4 regions of the Arthrobacter sp. R3-55 genome follow, and region 2 is predicted to be linked to each of the others. Evidence: riboswitches for the same ligand, from Rfam matches in the RefSeq annotation. Region 2 holds a riboswitch; each other region holds the start of a gene.

Region 1 (3,201 bases), 220 kb from region 2:
ACGTACGGGTGGCCGATGCCGGTGTAGGCGATCGCAGCGAGGCCGGAAGCGGCGGCGCTGGAAGCAGCGTCCTTGGCTTCGGAGGACTTCGCGGTCACGGCGCCTGCGGTGGTCTGGTTGCCGTTGGCCGCGGTCCGCTGGGTGGCCTGCGAAGCGCGCTGGACAACCTTGGGAGCTTCCTTGGTGGCCACGACGGGGCTTTCGAAGGAGACAGTAGCGGTGGGCTCTGCTGTGACTACTGCAGTGGTGACCATCTGCTGGGTGCTGGAGGCTTCCGACTTGGAAACGTCGGTGTCTGCTGCCTGGGCCGGCAGACCGACGCTAAGGACGAGGCCTGAGGCTGCTGCCAGAACGACGGCCTGACGGCCAACGGTACCGGCGTTGGATGAAACAGCCTTGGAAAGCGTGTTCAAAGGGTTCGTACGAACCGATTCGGCGCGATGGCGCGCAGGGGTAGTGCGTGATGACACGTAGGTAGCCTCTCCCAATGCCTGCGAGGTGAGCTGTCGGATTCGGATGGGAGTCATCCGGCCGCGCTGCTTCAAGGAAGCTTTTGCGACTTAACCCCAAGGCCTTCTTACGAAGACCAGAAGTGGTTCCCCCGCCCCTGCCAGACGATTTATGCGAACGGACCTTGAGCGGTGGCAGAGCTAGGCAATCCACTCAAGTGCACCGGCCCCCTAAAAAGCCGATGCGCTTTGTACGGTACAACAGTTGAACGTGAATGTCACATTCAGGTCACGGGGTGTGTCACGAATGCGAGAGACGACCATCAAATGGACTAAAGCCAGCCCATGGGGTCAACAACTTCACCGTTGACCTGTACTTCAAAGTGGAGGTGGCAGCCAGTGGAGGCGCCCGTGGTGCCGCTCAGCGCAACAGTGTCGCCGCGACTGACAGTCTGGCCCACCTTGACGGTGAAGGAGGACAGGTGGTTATACGTGGTCTCAAGGCCGTTTCCGTGGTCTACCACCACGCGGTTGCCTCCGCCGTACTCGTGCCACCCGGCAAAGGTAACCTTGCCGCTGGCTGCGGCATGGACTGCCGTGCCGCACTGGGCTACGAAGTCCTGACCGCGGTGAAAGTCACCGGAACCACCCGTGAGGGGGCTGATGCGGTAGCCAAAGGGGGAAGCAGTGGTCAGTGTATCGAGGGGGCTGGCCATGGTGCCCGTGGACGAGGCGCGCTGGATGCTTCCGGCGGACTGCGCACTGAGCAATTGCTTCAGCTTGCCATCAGGATCGGCGGCGGTGGCAACTGCGGCGCGGCTGAAGTCGATTTTTGCCGATGCAGCAGCCGACACTTCGGGCTGGCTGCCACCGGTGACAGCCAGGGCTGCCTCGGTTTGGCCTGATTCGGAAGTTGCCATGACCGGGCTGGTGGCCGGCAGACCTACAGTCAGGGCAAGTCCGGTGGCGGCAAGCGCAACTCCGGCCTTCTGCCCGACACCACTGGCTGCGGCGAAGTCGGCTACCTGGCGTAACGGGCTCTTACGGCGGCGCACCTGGCGTTCGGTGTCGCGTGGCCGGATCTCCGATACGACGCGGGCTGGCCGCAGCTCAGCAGCGGGGCCCGACGCGCGGCGGCGGCCCCTGACGTTCTGCGTTGTCAAACTCTGTTCCTCTCTCAAAAGCCTGCGAAGTTAGCTGTCGGATTCGGGTCAGAGAGTTCAAAGACCCGGTCCGCACGAAGCGCTCACGGCACACAGGTATCCCAAGAGGGACTTGCGTAAATGGGCACTTCTGCTGCGGACTTCACCCCAAGGCTGCTTCTTTAGACAGCCGCTTGTGGTTCCCCCGCCTCTGCCAGTGGTGGATGACACACCTGTTCCGCTGGCAGAGCTCGGCTCCGGAACAGGTAACGCTTTGGTATCAGCGCTAGTAGATAACTATAGGGGATTAAGGCCCGCAGTAATAAATTCGTTATCAACAGGAAGAGGCATGATGAGCCGGCCCCTTATCACTAATTGCGGAAAACCGCAGGTCACACGCGCGCCATCAGCTCAAAAGTGAGATATGACACCGCGTCAGGAAAGGCGTGTCAGCCGACGGTGACAAAGACGTGCGCCGCCACCTCGGGCGGGAGCTCCAGGGCTCCCTCAATACCGGGGACCCGGACGGAGATGTATTCGCCAACGCGCTCGAGTGACACAGCTGCTCCGGGACGGATCCCGCCTTCATCCAGCTGGGTGAGGAGTTCAGGCTCAACCTGGATGGGCTCCGCCAAACGGGTGACCGCCACGTGGGAATTGGCCGCATACCCGTCCATCGCCTGGAGGAGGTTGACATCGAGGCGGGGGAAAGGCTGACTTGCAAGGCCACCGAGCGCTTCGAGGCCCGGGATGGGGTTGCCATAAGGAGATTCGGTCGGGTGTTCCAGGAGTTCGTACAGCCGCCGTTCCACACGCTCGCTCATCACGTGTTCCCAGCGACACGCTTCGTCGTGGACATAAGCCCAGTCCAGGCCGATGACATCAGCCAGGAGCCGCTCGGCAAGGCGGTGCTTGCGCATGACCTCGGTGGCTCGCTTGCGTCCCACCTCGGTCAGTTCCAGGTGGCGGTCGTTGGAAACAATCACCAAGCCGTCGCGCTCCATGCGTCCGATGGTCTGGGAAACCGTGGGACCGGAGTGCCGCAACCGCTCGGCGATGCGGGCCCTGAGAGCCACGATGTTCTCTTCTTCAAGCTCCAAAATGGTCCGAAGATACATCTCAGTGGTATCGATCAGATCCGTCATCCAGCTCAGCTCTCCTCGAACGCAGTTCCTTGCGTAATCTCCACCGTACAGCGTCCCTTGCCAGGGTGGCCGGTGTGCACCGCCGCCCCATGGACGCCAACCACCAGCCTAGCTTATTTGGAATTACTCTGGATAATTCCGGTCGCATATGGTTGGCCGGCATTCCACGTGGCGGACTATGACGGCTGCAGGTTCCTGCCTCCGCACCGGGTCAGGCAGAATTGGGGGTGTCGAAGGGGCAGTTGATGCCACCTGCCACGACCCATCTCTAGCCGATACCCATTGGAGCCACACGTGAGCGACAACAGCATCACCATTCCCGCAGATCTGCTGCCCAAGGACGGACGCTTCGGCGCAGGACCCTCCAAGGTCCGTCCGGAACAGATCGAGGCACTGTCTGCCGCTTCGTCCACCATCCTGGGCACGTCCCACCGCCAGGCTCCGGTCAAGAACCTCGTGGGTTCT
Region 2 (3,201 bases):
TTCCGCGCCCCCTTTGCTGGAACCGCACCACCACCACTTCAGGGAGCTCCCGGGCCAAGCGCTCGGCGATCCTCAGGGTGTTGTCAGTGCTGCAGTTATCCGCAACCGTAATGCGGAAGCTGTGGGGAAACGAGTCGGTGAGATGCCAGTGAAGCCTACGCAGGTTCCGTTCCAAACGGGCTTCCTCGTTGGCGACGGGAAGGGTGACGTCCAGAACAGGAACGGCAGCACGGGTGTCAATGGGGGAGCGTCGGGGTTGTGGCCCTGCAAGGTCCTGCTGTGAATAAGTTGCCGCCCCGCCACCGAAGCGCGCCGAGTGGAAGCGTCGCGGCGGAGCGCTGGTGGTGGGATTTGTGAGCGTCATGTCTTCAGAATGGCCCCGCCGATTATGAGTGCTTTAGGCGCGGGCTGTGACGCCACTGTGAGCTACGGCGGTCACCTGTGAAAACAGAAAACCGCGCCGGTTCCCGCCATTCGCTCCAGTGGTTACTGGTGCGAACGGCGGCAACCGGCGCGGTCCTCAGGCAGTGTGGCTTAGTACCAGTTGTTGGCCAGGTGGAAGCCCAGGGCGGCCGACGGGGATCCGTAGCGCTCCTTGATGTAGTTCAGGCCCCACTTGATCTGGGTCTGGTAGTTGGTCTGCCAGTCAGCACCGGCAGTGGCCATCTTGGAAGCAGGCAGGGACTGGACAATGCCGTAAGCGCCGCTGGAAGCGTTCGTGGCAGTGGTCCTCCAGTTGGATTCCTTCTCCCACAGGGTGTTCAGCGCGGTCATTTCGCTGGCGCTCCAGCCATAGTTGCCGAGGATGCTGGCAGCGTAGGCTTTGGCGGCGGCGGGGTCATCCACGGCCTTCGGGGCGGCGGCAGCAGCTTCGGCGGCGGCCTTTTCGGCGGCAGCAGCGGCGTCGGCGGCCTGCTTGGCTGCAGCATCAGCGGCTGCCTTCTCCGCAGCAGCCTGATCGGCGGCGGCCTTCTCGGCGGCAGCCTTTTCAGCGGCGGCCTGGTCGGCGGCGGCCTTCTCGGCGGCAGCCTTTTCAGCAGCGGCCTTGTCCACAGCGGCCCGGTCAGCAGCGCCCTTTGCGGCGGCTGCGTCCAAGGAAGCGGAGATTTCGGCTGTCTTGTTGGTGCTGACCTGGGCAGCAGCCTGGGTCTCTGCAACGCGGCTCGCCTCAGGGAGGTTCAGGGTGGCGTTGGCAGCAGTACCGAGCGAAGCGACGCCCAGCGCAGCGGCCACGACGCCGGCAACAACCGACATGCGGTGGCCGGACTTACCCTGGCGGGCAGCGTTCTTGAGGACGGTTTGCGACTTGGTCAACGGTGCGTTGTGCTCATCGCGGTGACGCGCGGAAGGGCGCGTCTGATCGTTAAATTCAGACATGTGTGATTACCTCTCAGCGCCTGCGGAGTTAGCTGTCGGGTTCGGATGAGGTCATCCGGCCGCGCGTGTCGCTGCGGCTTCACCCCAAGGGTCCGGCATAAATGCCTGGGCCCGGAGACTCTGGGTCCCCCGTCTCTGCCTCGGAGTAAGAACGGACTCCGGGAAGTGGCAGAGCTCGGCGCATCCCGGATGCGGGCCAGTTGGGGCGACCCACCCTTTCGACGGTACAGGAGGAATTCGCAGAAGTCACATTTAGGTAACAGAGATCACGACGCCGGTGAGTCGCCTTGCCGAGTTCGTTACATCTCTTCGGCGGTGACGGTTGGTAGTCGCAGGGCGAACTCGGTGCGACCCGGTTTTGACGTCACTTCCACGCTTCCGCCGTGCGCTTCCACGATGGATTCCACGATCGACAAGCCTAGTCCCGACGTCCCTTCAGAACCCGATCTCGCGGCATCGGCCCGGGCAAAGCGGGAGAAGATGCGGCCTTGGAAATCCTCTGGAATGCCCGGCCCGTTGTCGGTCACGGTCACCACTGCGCTGCCATCGGCCGAGAGCATAACGGCCGTGACCACAGTTGTGCCGGCATCGGTATGTTTGCGGGCATTGGACAGCAGGTTTGCCAGGACCTGGTGCAGCTGGATGGAGTCGCCGCGGACCGTGACGGGTTCCTCCGGCAGTTGCAGTTGCCACACGTGGTCCGGTGCCATGACTTTCTCATCGCTGACCGTTTCGATCACCAACTGGGTGAGGTCCACATCGGTAACCTTGATCGCTTGGCCCTCGTCCAACCTGGCGAGCAGCAAGAGATCCTCCACCAGGGTTGTCATCCGCTCTGACTGGCTTTGCACGCGCGCCAGGGATTTGCAGCCGTCATCTGTGAAGTGTTCGGTCATCCTCAGCAGTTCGGTGTAACCGCGGATGGCAGTGAGCGGCGTCCGGAGTTCGTGTGAGGCGTCCGCGACGAACTGGCGCACCTTGGTTTCGCTTTCCTGGCGGGCTTCCAAGGCGCTGGAGACGTTGTTCAGCATCAGGTTCAGGGCATGGCCTACGCTGCCCACTTCCGTTCCGGGATGAGAGGCCGACGGCGGTACGCGCACCGCAAGTGCCACTTCACCGGCGTCGAGCGGTAGTCGCGAAACTTTCGTGGCCACCTCGGAGAGCTGCTCCAAAGGCCGCATGGTCCGGCGGATGATGACGGTGCCGGCGAGGCCGATGATGACCAGTCCGCCCAGCGAGACCAGCACCATGGTCCACACCAACGAGGCCTCGGCGCTCTGTTTGTCCGCGAGAGGCAGGCCCGTGACGATCACGTCACCATAGGGGGCGACCGCCACCAGCCGATAGTCCCCGTTGGAGAGGGAACGATCCACCGGATCACCGCTCTTGGGCAGTGCCAACAGCACTTGCTCATCCTCGGGGGACAAGGCAACACGGTTGCCTTGGGCGTCAATGAGCCCGGAACTGCGGACGGTGGAACCGTCGATCCTGGCGTTAAGCGTTCCGGCGGCCTGACCCCGCGCCTCCAGCGGGTCCGGCTTCCCCGAAGGTGAGGAGGGAAAGTTCGACGGCGGCCTGCCGAAGTCGTTCGCGCGGCTGGACGCCTGCTCAAGCTGCCTGTCGAGCTGCCTGTTGAACACCATGTCCATGGAGGCGTAGCTGACCACACCCACCGCCCCGCAGATGGCGACCAGCAGTGCCATCGCCACCAGGACCAGCCGGGTGCGCAAATGCCAGGTGGAGGGGTTCAGCCAGCTCCGGCGGGACTTTCTGGCCACCCCTGAAAGTGTGCTCAACGCCTAGTCCGCGGGCTTGATGACATAG
Region 3 (3,201 bases), 1.2 Mb from region 2:
GGGCGCAGGGGGACGAAGGAGAAATCCTTGCCTGCGCTCCACCGGCTTTGGGCGCCGGGCATGCGCGAACCCCCGGCAGACTCATCCTGCTTGGCCCACTCGCCCCACGGGTGCTCACCGAGGTCCACTTGGTAGGGCTCAAGCTCAGCCACCAGGGCCTCTCGCTTGGCCATGGGGAACGATGCCACCACTCCTACGTGATGCAGCCGACCAGTGTCGTCGTGGAGGCCGAGCAGCATGGAACCAACTACTTTTGCGGTCTTATGCCAGCGGAAACCTGCCACCACGCAATCCGCAGTGCGCTCATGCTTGGTCTTGAACATCACCCGCTTGTTGGGCTGGTACGCACCATCCAGCGGCTTGGACAGCACGCCGTCCAGGCCCGCGCCCTCGAGTTGCACGAACCACTCCTGCGCCCGTTGAAGGTCAGTTACAGCAGGAGTCACATAGACGGGCGGCTTGGCCTTGGCGAGCGCACTTTCCAGGATGGCCCGACGCTCGGAGAATGGCTTATCCATGAGGTTCTCGTCGCCGAGCGCGAGGATATCGAACGCAACCAGGGACGCAGGAGTCTTCTCGGCCAGCATCCTCACCCGGCTGTCCGCCGGATGGATCCGCTGCTGAAGCACCTCGAACTCGAGCCGCGTTCCCTCGATCAGGATGATCTCGCCGTCGATCACGCATTTGTCCGGCAGGTTCTTCCTGAGAGCCTCCACCACCTCAGGGAAGTAGCGGGTCATCGGCTTCTCGTTGCGGCTGCCAAGGATGATCTCGTCACCGTCCTTGAAGACGATGGTCCGGAACCCGTCCCACTTGGGCTCGTAGTGCCCAACATCAGGAATGGCCGGAACTGACTTGGCGAGCATGGGCGAGACGGGTGGCATCACGGGCAGGTCCATAGACAATGTCTACCTGCAGGTGCCCGCCGAAGCTAGTGTTAGGCCATGGACATCTTGCTCGTGTTGGCTGCAGTGCTTGGCGCTCCGGCCTTGCCAGCCCCGAAGCGTAGGTCATAGAACCCTGCCGCTTGGCTAGACGTACCGTCCGTTACATTAATGTGACTTTACTTTCCTGCTCATGTACCGTCGTAGGGCGACCCGTATCTCCGCTGGGCCGCTTCCGGAATGACGCCGAGCTCTGCCGCACTCCGGAATCCGCCAGACCCGCGGCAGAGGCGGGGGACCCACAAGTTCCCGGACTTTTCCAAGTCCTTGGGGTGAAGCCGCTACGGCGGCCGGACGGCCTCGTCCGAACCCGACAGCTAACCTCGAAGGCGTTGAGAGGCAACCACCATGTCCCCAACCATGGATCAGCCGCGCCGCGCCCGAACTGAAGGCGAGCGCACCAAGCCAACCGGACGCCGCCGGGCCCAACCCAGCGGATCCTCCAGCAGCGTGCAGGCAAGTACCGCTGCACCCGAAACTCCCGAAATTTCAGGCACGACGCCGGACGCCCCCACTGCGGCCATTCCCACCGTCGCGCCGCCCACCACGCGGGCGGCCGCGCGGGCAGCCGAGCGGGAGCGGGCCGCCGAGCAGGAGCAGGCCGCGCAAGCCGAAGCCCGCGTATCCACCACGCCCGGGCCTCCGACAGCCGCCATTCCGATCGTCCAGGCTCCCAAGCAGCCGGCATACCCCCAGCCCACCACCCCGGAGCCGGCCACCGCCGCCATTCCGATCGTTCAGGCCTCCGAGCAGCCGACCAACCCTCAGCCCGCGTCCGAGCCGGCCACAGCCGCCATCCCGATCGTGTCCGCAAACCCGGAGCCTGCAACCACACCCGTGACACGCGTTGCCGCGCCGACCCCCGCTTCGCCGGCCCGGGCTACATCCCCGGCCCCGGTTGCTGCGGCTGCTTCGGCATCGGCCTCACTGGCTAGCCGGAAGGACGTTCGCCAACAGTCGGGCGCTCCCACGGGTTCACGCTCCGGGCAGGGTTCACAGCCAGGGCCGGGTTCCCGGTCAGGATTGGGCGGTTCGTCGCTTACACGCGAACCCCAGGCGGTCCTGGTGAAGGCGGCTTCGGTCAAGCACATCAGCCAGCGCATGGCCGTGGTGGCGGGTGCACTCGGCCTGGTCCTGACGGCCGGCACCGTGGGGCAGGCCCTCGAGTTGCCGTTCTTCGGCCAGGAGGCACCCGCGCAGGAAGCCAGCGGCGCCGACAGGAATTCGGGTTCCGCATCGCCGGCCCCCAGCGCTTCCTACTCCAGGGCTTCTTCTCCGTCCGCCTCAGCTGCTGCGACGTCGGCGGCCGGCCAACCGGCCACGGTTCCGGAGGCACCTGCGCCAGTGTCGCCGTCGTCCGTTCCCACGCCGAAAGTTTCCTTGGCTGACCCCGTCTGGGTCCCGTCCGCAGTGCCGGCGACCATCGCTGCGGCACCGGGCACCACCAGTCCGGTCCCCACACCGCCGGCTCCGGCACCGGTTCCGAGCGATGTGCCATCGGACACCGTCACCACGCCGCCGGCCACCCCGACGCCAACAACTCCCCCGACCGTTACGCCGAGCCCCAGCCCTACTCCCACCCCCACGCAGACCACCAAGCCACGTCCCACGGGCAAGCCCACCGCGTCCACCACGCCGGCGCCCACCCAGTCTGCGCTCGACCAGATCCTTGACTCCGCAAAGGACGCCCTCAAATGAGCACCCGGCTTCCCCGCATCACCACCCACGTAGGCTGGCACAGCCGGTACTGCAGCAGCAGCCGCACAGCCACCTTCCGGCGTCGGCTGGGCCGCTGGAGCTGCCAGCGCTTGAGGCGCTCGTAGGGAACCAGGAGCAGCACACGCCAAAAAGGAGGCGGGCACCCACACCGGGTGCCCGCCTCCTTTTGGTTCAACGCTCAGATCCGCGGCCGGCCCGCCCAGCGCCGGGCCTTCAAAGCGGCGTGCAATTCGAGGCGGATTGCGCCGCTCAGCGGGTCAGCGCCAATGAGCTGGCGGATGCGGCCCAGCCTGTTGTAGATGCTGCTCCTGTGGAGGTGAAGTTTGGCGGCGACGTCCTGTACTGAACCGTCGCTGTCATACAGCAGTTCCAGGACGGGCAGGAGCTCGCCGTTCTTGTCCTGGTCCTCCAGGGTCCGGAAGTGCACTGAGCCGGTGTCATCCCAGCCGCCCGGCGCCAGGAGACGGTCGAAGAGCTGATAGACGCCCACCGTCCGGCTGTCCACGAGTTCGCCAAGGGGCTGATCGACGGCGGCCGC
Region 4 (3,201 bases), 420 kb from region 2:
TGCAATGAAGAGGCCAATGCCCACCACGATCGCAGTCTTCAGGGCCTCCGGGACGGCCTTGAACACGGCGGTCCGGAATCCTGTCAGCACCAGGATGAGCATGGTGACGCCGGACAGCACCACAAGGCCCATCATGTCCGGCCAGGTCAGTTCCGGGTGCGAGGCCACGGTGACGGCCACAAAGGCGTTGACGCCCAGGCCCGTTGCTACGGCAAACGGGTGTTTGGCCCACGCGCCCATGAGGATGGTCAGGATGCCCGCTACGAACGCCGTGGTGGCCGCGACGGCAGTGAAACCAAGGGATGCCCCGCTCGAATCAGCCCCGGAGAGGATCAACGGGTTCAGCACCACGATGTAGCTCATGGCGAAGAACGTTGCGAAGCCGCCACGAATTTCCCGCGAGTACGTGGATCCACGTTCAGTAATCTTGAAGTAGCGGTCTACTGCAGAACCTTGTTTAAGCATGAAGGACTCCGGGGATCGAGGGGAGTGTGCTCTCAAATCCTATGCGGTCCGGTACGGGCGCTCCGGACGATTCGCCTAGTCTGTAAGGAAGCCAACACTAGGAGAAACCGCCCCATGCGTACCATCCGCCCGCTTCTGGCCGCCGTCGTTGCTGCTCTTGCCTTCGCGTCCGCCCTGCTGTTTTCGGCGGCTCCGGCGTCCGCCCATGACGTCGCCGAATCCACGACGCCGGCCAACGGTGCCGCTGTGACGGAAGTGCCGGCGTCGGTCGCCATTACCTTCAACAACCGGCCGCTTGCCATCGGTTCGGGCGTAACTGTCACGGCGGGTGGCGAAAACTGGGCCGACGGCCCCGTTGAAATCATTGACAACCAGGCGGTTCAAAAGCTGCGTAAAGGCGCCCCCGCCGGCGAGTACACCGTGGTCTGGCGGGTTGTCAGCAGCGATTCCCACCCCATTGAAGGCACCTTTACGTTCACTGCCACCGCGGGAAGCACGACGTCGACAGGCGCTTCGGCAGGTGCCTCGACGTCGGCCCCGGCTTCATCCTCCGCAGCGGTGCCGACCGCAGGAACCGGGGCGCCTGGAAACGGCAGCAGTGAACCGGCCGCGGATGCCTCCCAGCCCTTCCCGTGGAGCATCGTGGGACTGGCCGTGGTTGCTGTAGGTCTCGTTATTTTTCTGGCCGTTACTGCACGCCGGAAACTGGCTGCGTCAAATGACTCTGAGGGCGATTCTGCCGCGGAATAACGGGGTTTTCTACGTAGCTGCGAAGATCTCGAAATGGTCACCACGACACGCCAGAAGCGCGGTTCTCGTTACTTAAATGTGACTTCGGCGTGATCATCGCGTACGGTTGTACCTGTGCCTGTTCCACGTAGCGGGCACTTCCGGCCTGATTGCCTAGCTCTGCCGCAGTCCGGAATCCGTTCGCAGACAAACCTTACGGCAGAGACGGGGAACCCATTTTAGGTCGCTTTCGAGCGTGCCTTGGGGTGAAGTCACGAAGCTTCCGCGTAACAGCGGGGCGTAGTGGCCGGGTGACTCCCATCCGAATCCGACAGCTAACCTCGCAGGCATCGGGAGAGGCTCTTTCATGTCTTCACGCATTCTTCGCGGCCGTCGTAAGGCGGACAGCGTACGTCCTAATCCGTTCATCTCCATCTCCAAGGCAGTCGCCAGCAACGCTTCCGGCGCTGGCCGCCAGGCAGCTGTTATCGCAGCAGCCTCCGGCCTTGTCCTGACCGGCTCCATTGCTGCCCACGCAGCTGAAGCTCCGGTTCAGCGGGATTCCAGCCCTGCAACGGTCGCTGAGACCGTTTCCGAGGCTCCCACCCAGGTTGTGACCGCATTGGCCACGGCTACCGTCAACTTCGAGCGCCCCGCTGTTGCTTCCGTAGCAGCTCCGGTCATCGAGAAGCCGGCTCCGGTTGCTCCGGCTCCCGTCGCCAAGAAGGCTGCAGTCACCACTGCAGCTGCAACGGCTCCTGTTGCCAAGGCTGCTGCTGCCGCTCCGGCCGCAGCTCCGGCTCCGGCTCCGGCTCCTGCTGCAGCCCCGGCCGTCGGTGGCGTCAACGCTGCCATGGTTGCCTCGGCTTACGCCCAGATCGGCATCATGCAGGACTGCACCGCCATGGTGGAGCGGGCCCTCGGTTCCGCAGGCATTCCTGTTGGCGACCTCGGTCCCATGCAGTTCATGAACTACGGCAAGGTTGTCAGCTCGCCCCAGCCCGGCGACATGATCGTCCAGTCCGGCCACGTTGCCATCTACATCGGCAACGGCCAGGCCATCAGCGGTGGCATCAACGGCAACCAGACGGGCATCCACCCCATCAGCTGGTTGACCGCAACGGGTCCCCTGACCTACGTACGCGCTGGCGCATAAGCCTCACGCTTCAGTTCAAAGGCCGGTGTCTTCGAAGAACCAATCTTCGAGGACACCGGCCTTTGGCGTTAAATAATGTGAGTTAAAGTTCAGAGTCCTAGGCGGTAGCGATGCCCGGGCCTGCCGGGAGGGCAACCTTGGATGATATCGCCTGGCCCACAGCCTTTGCCTGGCGAAGCACTTCCTTGGGTGTGGGCGTAATGAGTTCCCCGACTCCCACCAAGTGCATCCCGACGGCCCGCATGGCGGCCACCAGATTCTGCCCGATCGCTATGCCCAGTTCGGCCAGCATGCGGCGCAACTGACTCTGTGCGCAGCGCGTCACCACAATATGGTCGGCCAGAAGGACCCCGTTGGCAGTGTGCACGGCCCACTGACGGCGGGTGGATTCGAGTGGACCGGAGGCGTGGAGCCCCGTTCTGAGCCCGGCAGTGGTCATGCTGGCAGCCAGTCCGTAGCCGATCTGCTGGGACGGGTCGGAGCCAAGGAAATCAAGGCGTACAGCCCGGGTGGTGCTGCGGACATCCAGGTGGTGGCTGGCGGCGTAGTTCCGTAGGTGGCGGAGGATTTCGTTGCGTTCCTGCATGGCTGCTGGATCAGCGGCGTCGCAGCGTTGAAGCATTCCGGTGTGTACTGACGGGCCGGTTGCGGACAACGCGCCGAACCCGTCCACCACTATGGAGCCCACGCCATAACGGCTGAGCTCACTGGCAACTGCCAAGCCGGACAGGCCGGCTCCGATGACCACGGTGGTGGTGCGTTCCGTGGCGGAATCAGGCGTGAGTGACACTGCTTGGTTCCTCCTTGACGTGTGTGCCCTTGGGCATCGCATGGGGTCGCGTCCGAGTTCC

Evidence for each region. A riboswitch is a leader RNA that binds a small molecule or an ion and turns the genes downstream of it on or off. The one in region 2 is predicted to bind cyclic di-AMP.
Region 1: another riboswitch for cyclic di-AMP. It lies ahead of M1D51_RS16910 (M23 family metallopeptidase); the one in region 2 lies ahead of M1D51_RS17880 (aggregation-promoting factor C-terminal-like domain-containing protein).
Region 3: another riboswitch for cyclic di-AMP. It lies ahead of M1D51_RS01505 (hypothetical protein); the one in region 2 lies ahead of M1D51_RS17880 (aggregation-promoting factor C-terminal-like domain-containing protein).
Region 4: another riboswitch for cyclic di-AMP. It lies ahead of M1D51_RS19820 (NlpC/P60 family protein); the one in region 2 lies ahead of M1D51_RS17880 (aggregation-promoting factor C-terminal-like domain-containing protein).

Annotation. Positions count from the first base shown of each region.
Region 1 covers NZ_CP096423.1:3,702,595-3,705,795, forward strand. The annotation lists gene M1D51_RS16905 (C40 family peptidase) at 1-470, opposite strand, end outside; cyclic di-AMP (ydaO/yuaA leader) riboswitch at 475-636, opposite strand; gene M1D51_RS16910 (M23 family metallopeptidase) at 782-1,612, opposite strand; cyclic di-AMP (ydaO/yuaA leader) riboswitch at 1,619-1,848, opposite strand; gene M1D51_RS16915 (metal-dependent transcriptional regulator) at 2,041-2,736, opposite strand; gene serC (phosphoserine transaminase) at 3,031-3,201, shown strand, end outside.
Region 2 covers NZ_CP096423.1:3,920,208-3,923,408, reverse strand. The annotation lists gene M1D51_RS17885 (dolichyl-phosphate beta-glucosyltransferase) at 1-364, opposite strand, end outside; gene M1D51_RS17880 (aggregation-promoting factor C-terminal-like domain-containing protein) at 535-1,377, opposite strand; cyclic di-AMP (ydaO/yuaA leader) riboswitch at 1,383-1,544, opposite strand; gene M1D51_RS17875 (sensor histidine kinase) at 1,677-3,173, opposite strand; gene M1D51_RS17870 (response regulator transcription factor) at 3,177-3,201, opposite strand, start outside.
Region 3 covers NZ_CP096423.1:296,544-299,744, reverse strand. The annotation lists gene M1D51_RS01510 (ATP-dependent DNA ligase) at 1-899, opposite strand, end outside; cyclic di-AMP (ydaO/yuaA leader) riboswitch at 1,146-1,290, shown strand; gene M1D51_RS01505 (hypothetical protein) at 1,293-2,642, shown strand; gene M1D51_RS01500 (PucR family transcriptional regulator) at 2,842-3,201, opposite strand, start outside.
Region 4 covers NZ_CP096423.1:4,343,640-4,346,840, reverse strand. The annotation lists gene M1D51_RS19830 (NCS2 family permease) at 1-465, opposite strand, end outside; gene M1D51_RS19825 (copper resistance CopC family protein) at 580-1,215, shown strand; cyclic di-AMP (ydaO/yuaA leader) riboswitch at 1,390-1,558, shown strand; gene M1D51_RS19820 (NlpC/P60 family protein) at 1,562-2,350, shown strand; gene M1D51_RS19815 (FAD-binding protein) at 2,448-3,140, opposite strand.